DNA from 2 places in the Robertmurraya mesotrionivorans genome. Region 1 is predicted to be linked to the other one. Evidence: riboswitches for the same ligand, from Rfam matches in the RefSeq annotation. Region 1 holds a riboswitch; the other holds the start of a gene.

Evidence for each region. A riboswitch is a leader RNA that binds a small molecule or an ion and turns the genes downstream of it on or off. The one in region 1 is predicted to bind ZMP and ZTP.
Region 2: another riboswitch for ZMP and ZTP. It lies ahead of ACRX5O_RS22890 (phosphoglycerate dehydrogenase); the one in region 1 lies ahead of ACRX5O_RS10320 (bifunctional 5,10-methylenetetrahydrofolate dehydrogenase/5,10-methenyltetrahydrofolate cyclohydrolase).

Annotation. Positions count from the first base shown of each region.
Region 1 is NZ_JBPCCH010000005.1:2,319-10,130, reverse strand. It holds gene ACRX5O_RS10350 (two-component system sensor histidine kinase NtrB) at 1-239, opposite strand, end outside; gene ACRX5O_RS10345 (DUF6509 family protein) at 366-662, shown strand; gene ACRX5O_RS10340 (cytosolic protein) at 681-1,088, opposite strand; gene ACRX5O_RS10335 (cold-shock protein) at 1,151-1,351, opposite strand; gene cshA (degradosome RNA helicase CshA) at 1,452-2,900, opposite strand; gene ACRX5O_RS10325 (cold-shock protein) at 3,097-3,297, opposite strand; gene ACRX5O_RS10320 (bifunctional 5,10-methylenetetrahydrofolate dehydrogenase/5,10-methenyltetrahydrofolate cyclohydrolase) at 3,490-4,335, opposite strand; ZMP/ZTP riboswitch at 4,409-4,492, opposite strand; gene ACRX5O_RS10315 (glycerol-3-phosphate dehydrogenase/oxidase) at 5,019-6,698, opposite strand; gene glpK (glycerol kinase GlpK) at 6,866-7,812, opposite strand, start outside.
Region 2 is NZ_JBPCCH010000027.1:23,562-31,373, forward strand. It holds gene ACRX5O_RS22875 (ABC transporter ATP-binding protein) at 760-1,482, shown strand; gene ACRX5O_RS22880 (ABC transporter permease) at 1,494-2,360, shown strand; gene ACRX5O_RS22885 (ABC transporter substrate-binding protein) at 2,385-3,452, shown strand; ZMP/ZTP riboswitch at 3,631-3,709, shown strand; gene ACRX5O_RS22890 (phosphoglycerate dehydrogenase) at 3,768-4,967, shown strand; gene ACRX5O_RS22895 (phospholipase D-like domain-containing protein) at 5,105-5,647, shown strand; gene ACRX5O_RS22900 (histidine phosphatase family protein) at 5,711-6,337, opposite strand; gene ACRX5O_RS22905 (sigma-54 interaction domain-containing protein) at 6,416-7,812, opposite strand, start outside.

The DNA of each region.
Region 1 (7,812 bases):
AAAAATATCTCAATTTCTTCAAAAGGAATCATAGGAGTAGAAGTAATCTTTAGCTCTCTAGTTGTTGCAGTTGAATCTTTATTAAAATCAATGTTCTCAATCTTATTCTTTATAAGCTCCATTCTTAATTCCGGGTCAGTATATGTAAAAGAAAAAGGCAATAAAGACACAAACCTTTTGTAAAAAGACAATTCTTGCTTTAATTGTTCCATTTCCTTTAAGTTATGATTAATTGTCAAATGAAACTCTCCTAGCATATAACGTTCTTTCCTATTATTATACGCTTAGTTCCATTTGATGAAAACTGCTTTTCCATCCTACAAAATAAGGGTATACTAAAAAAAGTTACAATCAGGAGGTAAAAGATGAATTATACAGAATATACAGTTGAAAGAGTTGAAGACCCATTCAACATATTATCAGGAAATCGATATGAATTCTTGATCGATTTTAATGTGGACGAAGAGGATGAATTGTTCCGAGAACAAGGGCTAAAGTTGAAGGTCCTATATGTTGTAGACGAGAATGGTCCACGTGTTTCACATTATCACATATTAGAATCTGACACAGAAAAAGTGTTAGAATTTGACTTAGAAGATGAAGAGTTAGTAATGCTTCAATCATTTTGTAAAGAGCATTACCTAGAAGCAGAAGAGGAGTAAAAAGAGCAATCGCTCTCTTTACTCCTCTTCTACTTTCTTGCCATCTTCAATAATGTGATACATTAAATGTGCTAAATGGTGAATGGGCCCATACTCTTCTTCAGCCTCTTCCCGCTCAACACCCTCTTCATTGTACTCTAAATCATTTAATTGAAGTGCTGCAAATTGATAAAAATCCTTAAGCTCAAACGAATAGCAACCACTTGGTTCTTCACTTTCTTCTTCATAGTGAAGAACCAAATACGATTCTTTTCCTTCTTTATCAACTGCATCAAAATAAACAAAAAACCCGATATTTGTATCTAATTCGAATAAATGACGCGTACCACCTTCTGTTGCTAGGTGAAAATCTTCTTCATTCAATTTATTAACTACCATCTTATCCACTTGATCTTCTTTATGAAAATTTACTGTGAATGATTTCATATTGAACCTCCTATTTGTTTCAGGCACAAAAAAGAGCTCTAAAAAGAGCTCTATTGGATCCATTAGATTTTATTAACATTAACAGCTTGTGGTCCACGCTGTCCTTGTTCGATATCAAAGCTAACTTCTTGACCTTCATCAAGAGACTTGAAGCCTTCGCTTTGAATTGCTGAGTAATGTACGAATACATCCTCTCCACCTTCAACCTCAATAAATCCAAAACCTTTTTCTGAGTTAAACCATTTTACTTTACCAGTTGCCATGTAAAAAATCCTCCTAAAATTCAAAAGCTCTTATTAATGATACCATGTATCACATTTATATATTGCCTATTTTTTTGAATTTCAATCATAAAAATAGAAATTATTTTTGTTTTGCTGGTTTTCTGTTACGAGATCCTCTATCATCTCTACGATCTTTGCTTCGGAAATCCTTGCTTCTTCCGCGATCATTCGAGCGTGTACGGTCTCTAAAACCAGACTTCGGTTTACGTGAACGAATTGGTTCTACCGCTGTTAGTTTGATTGGAGTAACATCAGGTTCCTTAGTTAAAAGCTTTAATGTTGCAGCTAGTACCGTTACAGAATCAATATCTTCTAATAACGACTCAGCGGCACGTTTGTAATCAGAGTAATCATTATTTTCAATTACCTTCATAATTTTGTTAATTGTAGCTTCTTGGTTTCCAGCGATTACATCTTTATAAGAAGGAATTGGTTTTTTAACCATCTTTTTCTTTGTTACTTGCTCAATAATTTTCAAATGATCAAGTTCGCGTGGGGAAACGAATGTATAAGCTAGACCTTTCTTCCCAGCACGTCCTGTACGACCAATTCGGTGTACATAGCTTTCTGGATCCTGCGGAATATCAAAATTGTACACGTGTGAAACCCCACTAATATCCAGACCACGAGCAGCTACATCAGTTGCTACCATGATTTCAATTGTTCCATCCTTAAAGCGACGAATGACTTGGTCACGTTTTGACTGCGGAATATCACCATGGATTCCTTCAGCTGAGTAACCACGCTTGATCAACCCTTCAACTACTTCATCTACACGCTTTTTCGTACGGCCAAAAACAATTGCAAGCTCTGGAGATTCAATGTCGAGTAAACTAGTTAATACATCAAACTTTTGCTTTTCATGTGTTTCAAGATAAAATTGTTCAATATTTGTGACTGTCATTTCCTTTGCTTTCACTTTTACAAGCTCAGGATTTTTCATGAATTTTTCTGCAAGAGTTTGAATTCTCTTGGGCATTGTCGCTGAGAAAAGTAATGTCTGACGTTCCTCAGGAATATCACTTAAAATTCTTTCGATATCTTCGATGAAGCCCATATTTAGCATTTCATCTGCTTCATCTAGAACAACCATTTTAATATTATTTAGACGAATTGTTCTTCTGTCTAGATGGTCAATTAGTCGTCCAGGTGTTGCAGCAATGATCTGTGGTCGGTTTTTTAATGATCGAATTTGACGATTAATATCTTGACCACCATAAATCGGAAGTGTACGAATTCCTTTTACTTGCCCAATTCGGTTTAATTCTTCAGCTACCTGAACTGCTAGTTCACGTGTAGGAGCTAATACAAGACCTTGAATACCCTCTTGTAAATCCATCTTTTCTAGTAATGGAACACCAAACGCTGTTGTTTTTCCTGTTCCTGTTTGTGCTTGCCCAATCATGTCTCTTCCTTGAAGAGCGATCGGAATCGCTTGTGCTTGTATCGGTGTTGGTTCTTCAAATCCCATATTTGATACTGCTTTTTGTAATTCACTACTTAGACCAAAATCTGAAAATGTTGTCAAAGTTATTTTTCCTCCTTAATTTTAAACACCTATATCATTATTTTGTACTTAGAATTATATTTTAAAGTTTTTTTTGTAATTTTTTTTGAGTGAAGGAATGATCGCGAGAGAATAAAACGGAGTTAATTATCATGGTTTCATTCCAAAGAAAAAGGTGATGCTTATATCAATGCATCACCTTAAATGACTCAATATATTAAGCTTTTTGAACGTTAGAAGCTTGTGGTCCACGGTTGCCTTCAACGATTTCGAAAGTAACTTCTTGGCCTTCTTCTAAAGTTTTGAAGCCTTCTGATTGGATTGCTGAGAAGTGTACGAATACATCTTGACCTTCAGCTGATTCGATGAATCCGAAACCTTTTTCTGCATTAAACCATTTTACTTTACCTGTGTTCATGTGTAAAACCTCCAAAAAATTGTTCACCATAAGTACTAAATATATAGATCAAAAACGTAAAAAGCCGTAACAAGCAAGGAAGGGAAGAAAATCGACCACATCCTGCAGTTACGACCACTTAACCAAAAATATATACCGAACTTTATAGCGTTATATTCATATTAATCGAATATGAAGAATAAGTCAAGAAGATTAAATGGATTGAACTACTTCATTTTCTACTTTTGACTGCAACGTGCGTTCTGCTGAATCAACTGTATGTTTTAAAAGCATAGCAATCGTTACTGGACCAACCCCACCAGGAACTGGTGTAATAGCGGATGCTTTCTCAAAACAAGAATCGTATTCTACATCTCCAATGTTTCCTGGGTTATAGCCAGCATCTAAGATCACAGAACCTTCCTTCACCCATTCACCCTTAATAAAGTTAGGCTTACCAACTGCAGCAACAACAATATCAGCTTGTTTCACAATGTCTGGTAAGTTGTTAGTATATGAATGGCATGTAGTTACGGTTGCATTTTCATTTAAAAGGAGTGCTGATACTGGTTTACCAAGAATAGGACTTCTCCCTACAACTACTGCATGCTTTCCTTGTACCGGAATTCCGTATTCCTTAATAATGGTTAAAATAGCAGCTGGTGTACAAGAAGGAAACACACCAAACCCTAATGCTGTTTGTCCATAACCAAAGCTAGTAACACCGTCAACATCCTTTTCAATGCTGATTGTATCGAACGCTTTTCTTTCATCCACTTGCTTAGGTACTGGGTGCTGAAGTAGAATGCCATTTACATTTTCATCGTTATTTAATTCAGTAATTGTGGCCAAAAGCTCCTCAGTAGTTGTGGTAGCAGGCAAATGAATTTTTTTCGATACAATCCCTAATTTCTCACATGCATTTCCCTTCATCTTCACATATGTGGCAGAAGAAGGATCATCACCAACGAGAATGGTAGCCAAACAAGGAGTAACTCCCGCTTCCTTGAGCTTTTCCACTCTTTCCTTAAGAGAATTTTTGACTTTGTTTGCTACCATCTGACCATCCAAAATAACAGGTTTCGTCACGTTAACCCCTCCATATATTAGAAAAAGAGACAGACCTACGCCTTCTCTCTGCCCAGACGACCGGCTTAACAGCGACGCAGCTCCCCTGTGGTTGCTTCCACATTTGTCGTCAGTTACTGCGATTTTTTATAAACTTTGTTAATTCATGCTTATTATATTCTTAAAACACATATATTTCAACCAAAATAATATATCAACGTTCGGGTTTTTCTTATGTATATAGAAAACGGACAACTATTGTTGTCCGTTAAGAAAACTCTTTTGAGATATAATTGGCTGTAGTAATTTACCTAAAACAATGAAAGCCCTACCTCTCTTCCATCCTTACGGTTCCTAGACCGCGCCAGTGTGAATCAGGCCCTGTAATTCTTCAGGGAATGACACTCTTGTAAACTTAACTCTAAATCATTTGTTTGGAAATGAGTAAATAAAGTGAAAATACGAAAAAAAAGAAGGATTGTTGGGGAAACCGTCTAATGTAATTTTCTAATGGTATCATGGAATACCATTCTGAAGAGTATCAATTGTATTACAAACATATTTCTTGTTGAAGTTTATTTTATTGTATAAATAACAATCCACCTCAAAAGAGCAACAGAATTCATTGTATAACATTTTTTTACTTTTGTCAAAAAAGCTCCCCATAAGGAGAGCTATGCTAGCTTTTCACTAGTTTGATCATCAATGGGAACAGTTGCATATAACACTTCAATTTCCAATTCCTTTTGATACTTCTGTTGGATCTCTTTATTCCAGTCAAGTTCTTCAGCCATGAAATCCAACACTTGGTCTTTATATGTTTTTACCGTATTTATATCAAAAAGAAGGGCCCCAGTTCTCCGATTGAAAAAGTCAATAGGTGAATACGCCATTTCATGATCGATTGCGTACTTTAATTGCGCAAATAAAGTTACAGGGATTTGATATTTTCTTGCTTCCTCTTTATTTTTTTGGATAATCTCCAGTAGGAAAGGCACGTTGGAGCCATACATTTTTATCAATTTCGTTGCTTCTTCGGGTGATAATCCTACTTCATTTCCCTTTTTGACTTGATTAGAAATATACATATTAAATCCTGTACTCCCCCCAACATCGCCTCCAGAAATAGGATAATCCTTGGTGCGACAACTTGAGAACTCCTCTCCTGATTCTTCATTATATTTTTTTGCTAATAAGTCAACAACTGTCTCCGCCATTTTTCTATAGCCTGTTAACTTTCCACCTGCAATTGTAATCAACCCTGACTTTGATTCCCATATTTCGTCTTTTCTTGAAATTTCAGAAGGATTTTTTCCTTCCTCCCAAATTAATGGTCTAACTCCAGCCCAATTCGATTCAATATCATCAGCTGAAATCTGAACCGTAGGAAACATATAGTTGATACTAGCAATAATATAGTCTCGGTCGCTTTTGGTCATTCTAGGTTGGACAATGGACTCGTCATAGAATGTATCAGTCGTACCTACATAAGTTTTTCCATCCCTAGGAATAGCGAATACCATTCTACCGTCAGGTGTATCAAAGTAAATGGCCTGCTTGAGAGGAAATCTTTCTTGATTAACAACAATATGCACACCTTTGGAAAGCTTTAGCACTTTCCCAGCTTTGGATCGGTCAAGTTCTCGAATACTATCTACCCAAGGACCAGCAGCATTAATCACTTTCTTTGCCAGAATTTCATATGATTCACCAGTAATGAAATCACTTACCTTCGCGCCGACAATTTTACCATGCTCATAGACGAGTTTTTCGACCTTTGTATAATTGACCGCACATGCACCGTTGTCTACAGCTGCCTTCATGACTTCGATTGTAAGCCTTGCATCATCCGTACGATATTCGACATAGTAACCGCCACCCTTTAACCCATCCTGCTTCACAAGCGGTTCCTTTGTTAAGGTTTCATTTGCTGAGAACATCACTCTTCTCTCTGATTTTTTAACTCCCGCTAAAAAGTCATAAACACGTAACCCTACAGAGGTACTAAACTTCCCAAATGTCCCGCCTTGATGAAAAGGAAGCAGCATCCACTCTGGCGTAGTTACATGTGGGCCATTCTCATATACAATGGCTCTTTCCTTACCAACCTCAGCCACCATTTTCACATGAAATTGTTTTAAATACCGCAATCCACCATGAACAAGTTTTGTTGAACGACTGGAAGTACCAGCAGAAAAATCTTGCATATCAACAACCGCTGTTTTCATTCCGCGAAGGGAGGCATCTAGTGCAATTCCAGCACCTGTGATTCCACCACCAATAACTAAGACATCATAATGTTTTGTTGAAAGTTCAGTTACTAGATATTTTCTTTGTTTATTTGAAAATCTCATCCCTGTTTCCCCCTACTTCTTATTAGAGTGAATAAAAAAGACCACAAAATGCACTATCCTTAAAGATAATGATTTTGTGGTCTCTCCGATTCTCCAACCTGAATTATTAACTTGCTATTATTATACCAAACTGTATGTCACTGGTAAACATTAATCACATCAATATATTATTTAAATGCCATTGCTGCATGAACAGCCTTTTTCCATCCAGAATAAAGCTCTTCTCTTTTATCAGAATCCATTTTCGGTTCAAAAGCACGGTCCACTGCCCATTGCTTAGCAATATCCTCTCTGCTTTCCCAATAACCAACCGCTAATCCAGCTAAGTAAGCAGCACCTAGTGCGGTCGTTTCATTTACTTTTGGTCTTTCCACTGGTACGTTCAAAATATCCGATTGGAAGCTCATCAAGAAGTCATTCTTAACAGCCCCGCCATCTACTCTTAACGCTTTAAGTTCAATACCGGAATCCGCTTCCATGGCAGAAAGAACATCCTTTGTTTGATAAGCTAAAGATTCTAGAGTAGCACGGACAAAATGCTCTTTTGAAGTTCCTCTTGTTAACCCAAACACCGCACCACGAACATCGCTATCCCAATAAGGTGTACCTAATCCAACGAAAGCTGGAACAACATAAACTCCTTCCGTTGATTCTACTTTTGACGCGTAGCTTTCACTATCCGCAGCATTCTTTAACATTCTAAGTCCATCTCGAAGCCATTGAATGGCAGAGCCCGCTACAAAGATACTTCCCTCTAACGCATACTCAACTTTTCCATCAACACCCCACGCTAACGTAGTCAGTAAGCCATTGTCTGATTTCACTGCCTTTTCACCCGTGTTCATGAGCATAAAGCAGCCTGTTCCATACGTATTTTTAGCCATCCCTTCACCAAAACAAGCTTGACCAAACAAGGCAGCCTGTTGGTCTCCAGCAATCCCCGCAATCGGAACCTCTTGCCCAAAGAAATGATAATCAACCGTATGTGCATACACTTCTGAGGACGGACGAACTTCAGGAAGCATGGATTTTGGAACTGATAAAATTTCAAGAAGCTCCTCATCCCATTTCAAATCGTAAATATTATACATTAATGTACGAGACGCATTCGAGT
Region 2 (7,812 bases), on a different contig from region 1:
ATGGTACCTGTCATCATTGTGAAGTTTTCATATTTGTTTTTACTTCATTAATTTAATCAAAAACGCACACTTCTGTACAAAAATAATTAAGTTAATGCCTCTTTCAACTCAGCATCTTTTGTATTACCTCATATAGATGCGTTACGGTGAACCGTATCATAAATAGAGAAACTTTTTCACTTATAACGAAAGCTGGTCAGATTCAGATAGAATAATAGCCTGTATCGAGGGTAAATGAAAGCCTAGTACTACAGGATAAATGGTATACGATGATGAACTGTTCCCCAAATCTTAAGAGGATTGGTTCCTGTATTTCACAGGATTCAATCCTTTTAATGTTTTACTAACCCTTGCATCAATCTACATTTAAAAATCAAAATACATTTAATTGAATACAAACTCCCACTCTATTAAAAAAAAGTGTGTGAGGAAACCTAACATATTAATTATCTTGATAGTGATTCTGAACCGTTTCTGCTTGAGGATATTTTTAGAAGAATCATGAAGCAAGTTCAGGTGAGTTTTTTATTAAGGAAAGCTTATAGACCGCCATTTTAAAAGAAAAGTCACAAAGAAGAATGATGAAAAGAGGGATAAATTCTAAGTGGAGATTGACCCTATCTAAAATAAAGAGACAGATATTTTAGATAATTATTACAAAATAAAAATACATTTTTAGTCATTTTAAATAATGACGAAGATTAACCTTTATGATTATAATGAGTCCATGTTATAAAATATTACATGAGAGGTAAGAAAATGAAACTTACTATTCAGAATGTGAAAAAGAACTTTAATGATCGACAAATTCTAAAAGGAATTAATCTTCATATTAAAAATCATGAGTTTATTTGTGTACTAGGTCACAGTGGTTGTGGTAAATCAACCTTGCTTAATTTAATTGCAGGTTTTACCCAGCCGGATGAAGGAGTAGTCATTGTTGATAATGAAATCGTACGTGAGCCTTCAAAGGAAAGAGGTGTGGTATTCCAAGAGCATGCATTGTTTCCATGGTATACAGTTTTGGAAAATATCTCTTTTGGACCTATTGTTCAAGGAGCGGATAAAGAAACCTCGTTACATAAAGCAAAAAAATATTTAAACATGATCGGATTGGATCGCTATGAAAATCATTATCCATCTGAACTTTCTGGTGGTATGAAGCAAAGAGTGGGTATTGCCAGAGCGTTAGCAGGAGAACCCAAGTTGTTATTGATGGATGAACCGTTTGGAGCATTGGATGTTTTTACACGTGAGAATATGAGAAATGAGTTAATTGATATTTGGAAAAAGTTAGAGACAACTATTATTTTCATTACACATGATATATCTGAAGCGATTTGCTTAGCTGATCGGATTATTGTAATGAAAGACGGTCAAATTGCTCGTGATGTTAGTGTTAAATTGCCCCGTCCACGGAAGATCACCGAATCAGGATTTGGTGAATTAATGACAGAGCTTGAACAGACGTTAGTTCATTAGGAGGAAGTAGGATGGAAATGAATAAAGTGGCGGAAGTAAACAAAAATGCATTTGTCTCCTCTCTAGATTCTCCCCAACAAGTAAAAGTAAAAAAACGTCAAAAACCGGTAAAAAGTTATATTCCGATTCTTGCATTCTTTCTCCTTTGGGAAACCTTCTCGAGAGTCAATATTACTTTGGAACTTATGAATCCGAAATTCCTTCCGCCACCAACAATGGTGTTAGTTCGAGCGTGGGAAATGATTCAAACTGGAATCTTGCTGGAAAGTTTATTATCAAGTACCCTTAGGGTCTTAATCGGCTTCTTAATTGGCGGTGTACTTGGTGTGGCAATGGCCTTACTAATTGGAAAGTCTAAAAGAGTGGACGATTGGATAACACCTGTTCTGAATATGCTTGGTCCAATTCCTGCGTTGGCGATCTTGCCGCTATTCATTATTTGGTTTGGAATTGGAGAGGTTCCGAAAATCACTTTAATTGCTTGGACCGTATTTTTTCCTGTTTTAACTAATACAGTAGATGGCATAAAATCCGTCAATTCTACCTTGATCCGATCAGCGTTAAGCTTAGGGGCTAATGAAAAGCAGATTTATAGAAAGGTTGTTTTACCTTCTGTTTTGCCTAATATTTTAGCAGGCTGTCAGATTAGTTTAGGTTTAGCTTTCGGTGCTTTAGTTGTTTCTGAAATGATGGGAGCTACTTCGGGTTTAGGTTATATCATTGTAGATGCGAGAAACTACTTTAAGCTGTCTGATATGTACGTATCCATCATTGCTATCGGGATTGAATATAGTCTTTTTTCAGTCATGCTAAAAATAGTAGATAAAAAAATGCTTACGTGGAGACGCGGTGGATTCTCACAAGCCGTTGAAAAATAAAAATTAAAAAAGGTGGAGTAAAAGATGAGAAAAAATATTCTAGTCATGATTACAACATTATTTTTAGCTATTTTATCAGCTTGTGGCAACAGTACCGAAGAAACCAGTTCTGATAGTAGCAAAAGCAATAATTCTAGTAAAGAATTAGAAATGACAGAATTTGAAATAGTAGGGGTGAGGGATGCCCAAATTTCGTCTCAACAAATCATTGCAGACAAATTAGGTTATTTTGAAGAAGAAGGATTAAAAGTTTCGAATAAGTTGATTGAAAGTGGCCCGGATATTGGTCCCATGGTCTCTGGAGGTAGTGCCCCTGTAAGTCTTCAAACCAACTTTATGGATATTATCTTATCTTCAAATGATGTAGATGTTAAAATTGTCGCTCCATTAGCACAAATTGCTGGAACGCAAGCGGTTGTTGCAGGGCCAAAGGCAGATATAAATGAACCAAAGGATCTTGAGGGTAAGACAATTGGAATTCCAGCTGGAGCTGATGTACAGATTGCTATCAATAATATGGCAGAAGAATATGGCGTAGATTTGGAAAAGGTGAAGGTTGCAAACTTAGCTCCAAGTGATGCTTTAACCGCTCTAGAAAGTGGTGATATTGACGCGATGGCTGCTTGGGAGCCGTTCATTACAAAAGGAATTACGGCGGGTGGAAAGTTACTATTTAGTGGAACAAGTAGCGAGCTTGAAGGGGAACCAAAAGAAGTGGATTGGATGAGTGTTCATTCCACTCTACAAATAACCGATAAATTCCTTGAAGAAAACCCGAACACGGTAAAAGCCATTATCCGTGCACTTGAGAAGGCAACTGATTATATTAACGAGAACCGGGAAGAAGCAATTAAGATCTTAGCGCCAGAACTTCATTTATCGGAGGAAGAACTAACGGAAATCATGAATCGTAACGTATATGACATGACAGCAGACGAATCCTTTATTGAGGGAAGTAACGGACAAGCCGTTACCGATTATCTACTAAGCGTTGGAAACATCCAATCTGCACCAGAACAATCTGAGTATATTGACTTAACCTTATTAAAAGAAGTAAACCCAGAGTTAGTGAAAGCAGAACTTGCTAAGTAACAGAAAGTGAACAAATCCTATAAAACTCTAGCATAGGGCAGAAGGGGAATTATTATGGAGATTTAAAGTTTCTGCTAGGGCAAGTCGATAGGTAAATTTTAGTAGTAAGAAAATTAAAATAATAATCATATTTAAGGTTGAAGACTGATTAAGAAATTGTTAGAATAAGATAAATGAAAAGACTTTGTGTGACTGGCGAAACGCGGATAACCGCGAGGGAGCACATGGTGTCGTAGCCGTTCGCCTGGGCAGAGGTAAGGGTTATTAACCCTTACCTCTTTTTGTTCAAATTTATAATAAAAAAGGAGAAACAATATGAGCCCAATTACATTAAAAAAAGTGAACCAGATTAAAACATTAAATAATATTGCTGAAAGCGGGTTAAAAGTCTTTCGTAAGGAAAACTTTGCAGTCGACAATGACTGTGAAAATCCGGATGCAATCATTGCTCGTAGCTTTAATATGCATTCAATGGATTTCGGTAGTAATTTAAAAGCAATTGCAAGAGCTGGAGCAGGTGTTAATAATATTCCTGTCGACAAATGCACAGAGCAAGGAATTGTCGTTTTTAATACTCCTGGAGCAAATGCGAATGCTGTAAAAGAGATGGTTTTAACTACAATAATGGCGTCATCAAGAAACCTTTTTGCTGGTGTGTCATGGACAAAGACCCTAGAAGGTGAAGGGGAACAGGTTCCAAAGCTTGTAGAAGCAGGGAAAAAACAATTTGTAGGAAAAGAAATTAAAGGTAAAACTCTAGGTGTTATTGGACTAGGTGCAATTGGAGCACTTGTAGCGAATGATGCCATTGCTTTAGACATGGATGTGATTGGTTTTGACCCATTTATCTCTGTTGATACAGCATGGAATTTATCACGTACGGTCCAACGTGCTTTAACCATTGAAGAATTGTTTGCAAACGCTGATTATATCACTGTACACACACCATTAACTAATGATACAAAGGGAATGTTTAATCAAGCCACATTTAGCATTATGAAACCAGGTGTTCATATTCTGAACTTCTCACGTGGGGAACTTGTGAACGAAATAGATTTGGCAGTTGCTCTTGAAGAAGGAATCGTGGGTCAATATATTACAGATTTCCCTAATGAAAATGTATTGAAAATGGAAAACACCATTTGTGTTCCGCATCTTGGTGCATCAACTGCAGAGTCTGAGGAAAATTGTGCGATTATGGCAGGGCGTCAAATAAAGGATTTTCTTGAGACAGGAAATATTAAAAACTCAGTGAATTTCCCGAATGCCACTCTACCGTATTCAGGAAAACAACGTGTAGCAGCTTTCCACCAAAATATCCCTGGAATGGTTGGGAAGATTACCTCAGCTCTTTCAAGCTATGATTTAAACATTGCAGACATGGTGAACAGAAGTCGAGGAGAATATGCATATACAATGATCGATATTGATAATAATGTAACGAGTGATATTATTCCTCAGTTAGAGGAAAAAATCAGCTTAATTGAAGGTATTGTAACTGTACGTATACTTTAATGAGCGTTTACCAAAGGTGATACAAATTTTTGTATCACCTTTTTTGTTTTTCTAAAAAAGGATTCATTTAAGGTTCATTTAAGATAAATGGTGTAAAAATGATATAGCTTTAGAGAGAAAAACAAGGAGGTTTAACTTTGAATAGAAAACTAGGAAGGATTCTTTTGATCATATCACTCGTAGTGAACCTTTTATTAGTAGGTAAGATCATGATAGATTCAAGTGAAACAGAGTTGTCCTACGCAATTAGTGGATTTCAAGGTAGCCCAGAGGATGATTTAATAGAGGTAATTAATAACACAAAAGAAGAGCTTAGTATTGCTATCTATAACCTAGATAATGATAACATCGTAGCTGCTATTTCTGCCGCAGCGGAAAGAGGCGTTTCCATTAGAATCATAGCCGATGGGGAAAATACAGAAAACAAAGATAGTAAAGAAATATTCGATAAGCTAGAGGCACTAGATATACCGATTAAAATAAATACAGATGAAAAAATGCACATAAAACTAACCATATCAGATAACCAAACCGTCGTAACAGGCTCCTTTAATTACACAAAAGACTCTGCAGAAGATAACCAGGAAGTCCTCTTAACCGTAAGTGATTCGGACTTAGTTTCATCTATGAATGATACATTTAATGAAATGTGGGATAGTGGTGATTTGGCGGAGTGGTAGAAGTCAGGAAATTAATTCAGTAGTTAAACACCTCTATACCATCCGTATAGAGGTGTTATTATATTATTGATACCTGTCCCTAAAGGAAGTGTCAGCAATCGTTTCTACACTAAATTCACCGTTGCCATACTTAATTATGGAAACACTGCAATTATCATGGTGTGGATAATCGCTCATTTTTGTTAATTGCATTAAGTAGTTACCGATCGTTACTCCGTGTGAGAAAACGAGTATATTTCCGCCTTCATTTTTGTGCTTGTCTATGATTTCTTTAACCACGGAGGTTGTGCGTGTATAAAGCTGGGAGTAGCTTTCTCCTTCTGGTGCAGCCATATTAAGGTCGTTAAGGGTAAATAATTGTTCAAGTATATTTCCATATCGCTCGGTGATTTCTGATTCTACAAGTGACTCTAAAGCACCAAAGTTCATTTCTTTCAGGCGTGGGTCTGTCATAGTTGGGAGATTTCGATGACCAACTGCATACTTAGCTGTATCTATGACTCGTTGGCTTTCACTAGTGTATACAGCAGTAAATTCAATATCATCTAGGCCCATTCCTACAGACTTAGCTTGAGCAATTCCGCGTTCGGTAAGCGGGGAATCACAAAACCCTTGCATACGTTTCTCTATATTATATTGAGTCTCACCATGACGTACAAAATAAAGCTTTAGTTCTTTTTCGGAGGACAAGCTATAACACCTACTTTGTATTGTAATTATTGTTTAGTTACCAAGAATTTTACCATACCTACTGAAGAATTGTTATTACTATTGGTTGATATAAGAAGAGAGGAAATTTACCCCTTTTGAGGTGATTTTTGTTCCAGCTCTTCCTTTCCCTTTAATGATTAAGTCTTGAGATTCTAAGAAATCAAGTCGTTTCCTAACCTGTTGGGGAGATAAGTAATATTTAGATTCTTTACTATATGAGGAAATCCATTCTCTACTAGCTGCTTTTCCAGAATCATTGCATGCTTTAATTGCATCTAAAATAAACAAATACTCATCCTGTTCTAGTTTACTTTCAACTAGAATCAAGCTTGAACGTTCTTGTGTTATAGAAGGGGTTAGTCCATTACTGGGAATGTCATTTTCAGTTATGAGATGATTTTCACATACGGTAAGCATATAATCAACCACACTCTTTAATTCTCGGATATTACCTGGCCACTCATGCTGTAAAAGGAGATTCGTTACCTGATTCTCGATTTTTATATCTAACCGATGTTTTTTGATAAAAGAATCAACAAGTAAGGGTATATCACTTTTTCTCTCTCTTAAAGGAGGGATTGAAAAGGTTAGAACATTAAGACGATAATATAAATCAGAACGAAACGTACCTGCTTGGATCTTATCTTGTAAATTTTTATTAGTAGCAGCGATAATTCGAACATTAATGGGAATGATTTTATCTCCACCAATTCTACGAATCTCATTTTCTTGTAGGACTCTTAATAAATGGGCTTGAACGTTAAGGCTAATATCTCCAATCTCGTCTAAAAAGAGGGTTCCATTATCCGCTAACTCAAATAATCCTTTTTTTCCGCCTTTCTTTGCCCCTGTAAATGCTCCATCCTCATATCCAAATAATTCACTTTCTAGTAAGCTCTCCGTTAATGCACTACAATTAACAGCCAAAAATGGTCCGGATTTTCTTGGTGAGTGGAGATGTATCGCGTTGGCAAACAGCTCTTTTCCAGTTCCTGTTTCTCCTTGAATAAAAACGGGATGTTCTGACTTAGCTAGCTTTTTAGCAATGTTTTTACACTGTAAAATTTTCGGGTCGTGTCCAATAATATCTTGTAAATCATATTTTGCATATAAACCCTTCTTTTTTAACTGTCGTTGAGCTGCTTTTTCAATCTCAAATGCTTGATTTACACTTTTAAAGGTAGCAACAATGGTATTTTCTATACTCATTTGAGAGCGAAAGATAACAATTTCTATCCCTTTAACGGTAAAAAATTTACTATTTTCATTTCCGTGTAGGATAAAGTCAACAATCTCAGCGGGAAGTAGGGTTCCGATTGGTTTATGCAAAATATTTTGTGAAGAGAGTTGAAATAGTGCTTCTAAATGGTGGTTGAAAACGGTAAGTTCCTGCTGTGAATTCACCGCCAATACTCCGTCATCAACGGAATCAACGACCTTTTGTAAATGATCGT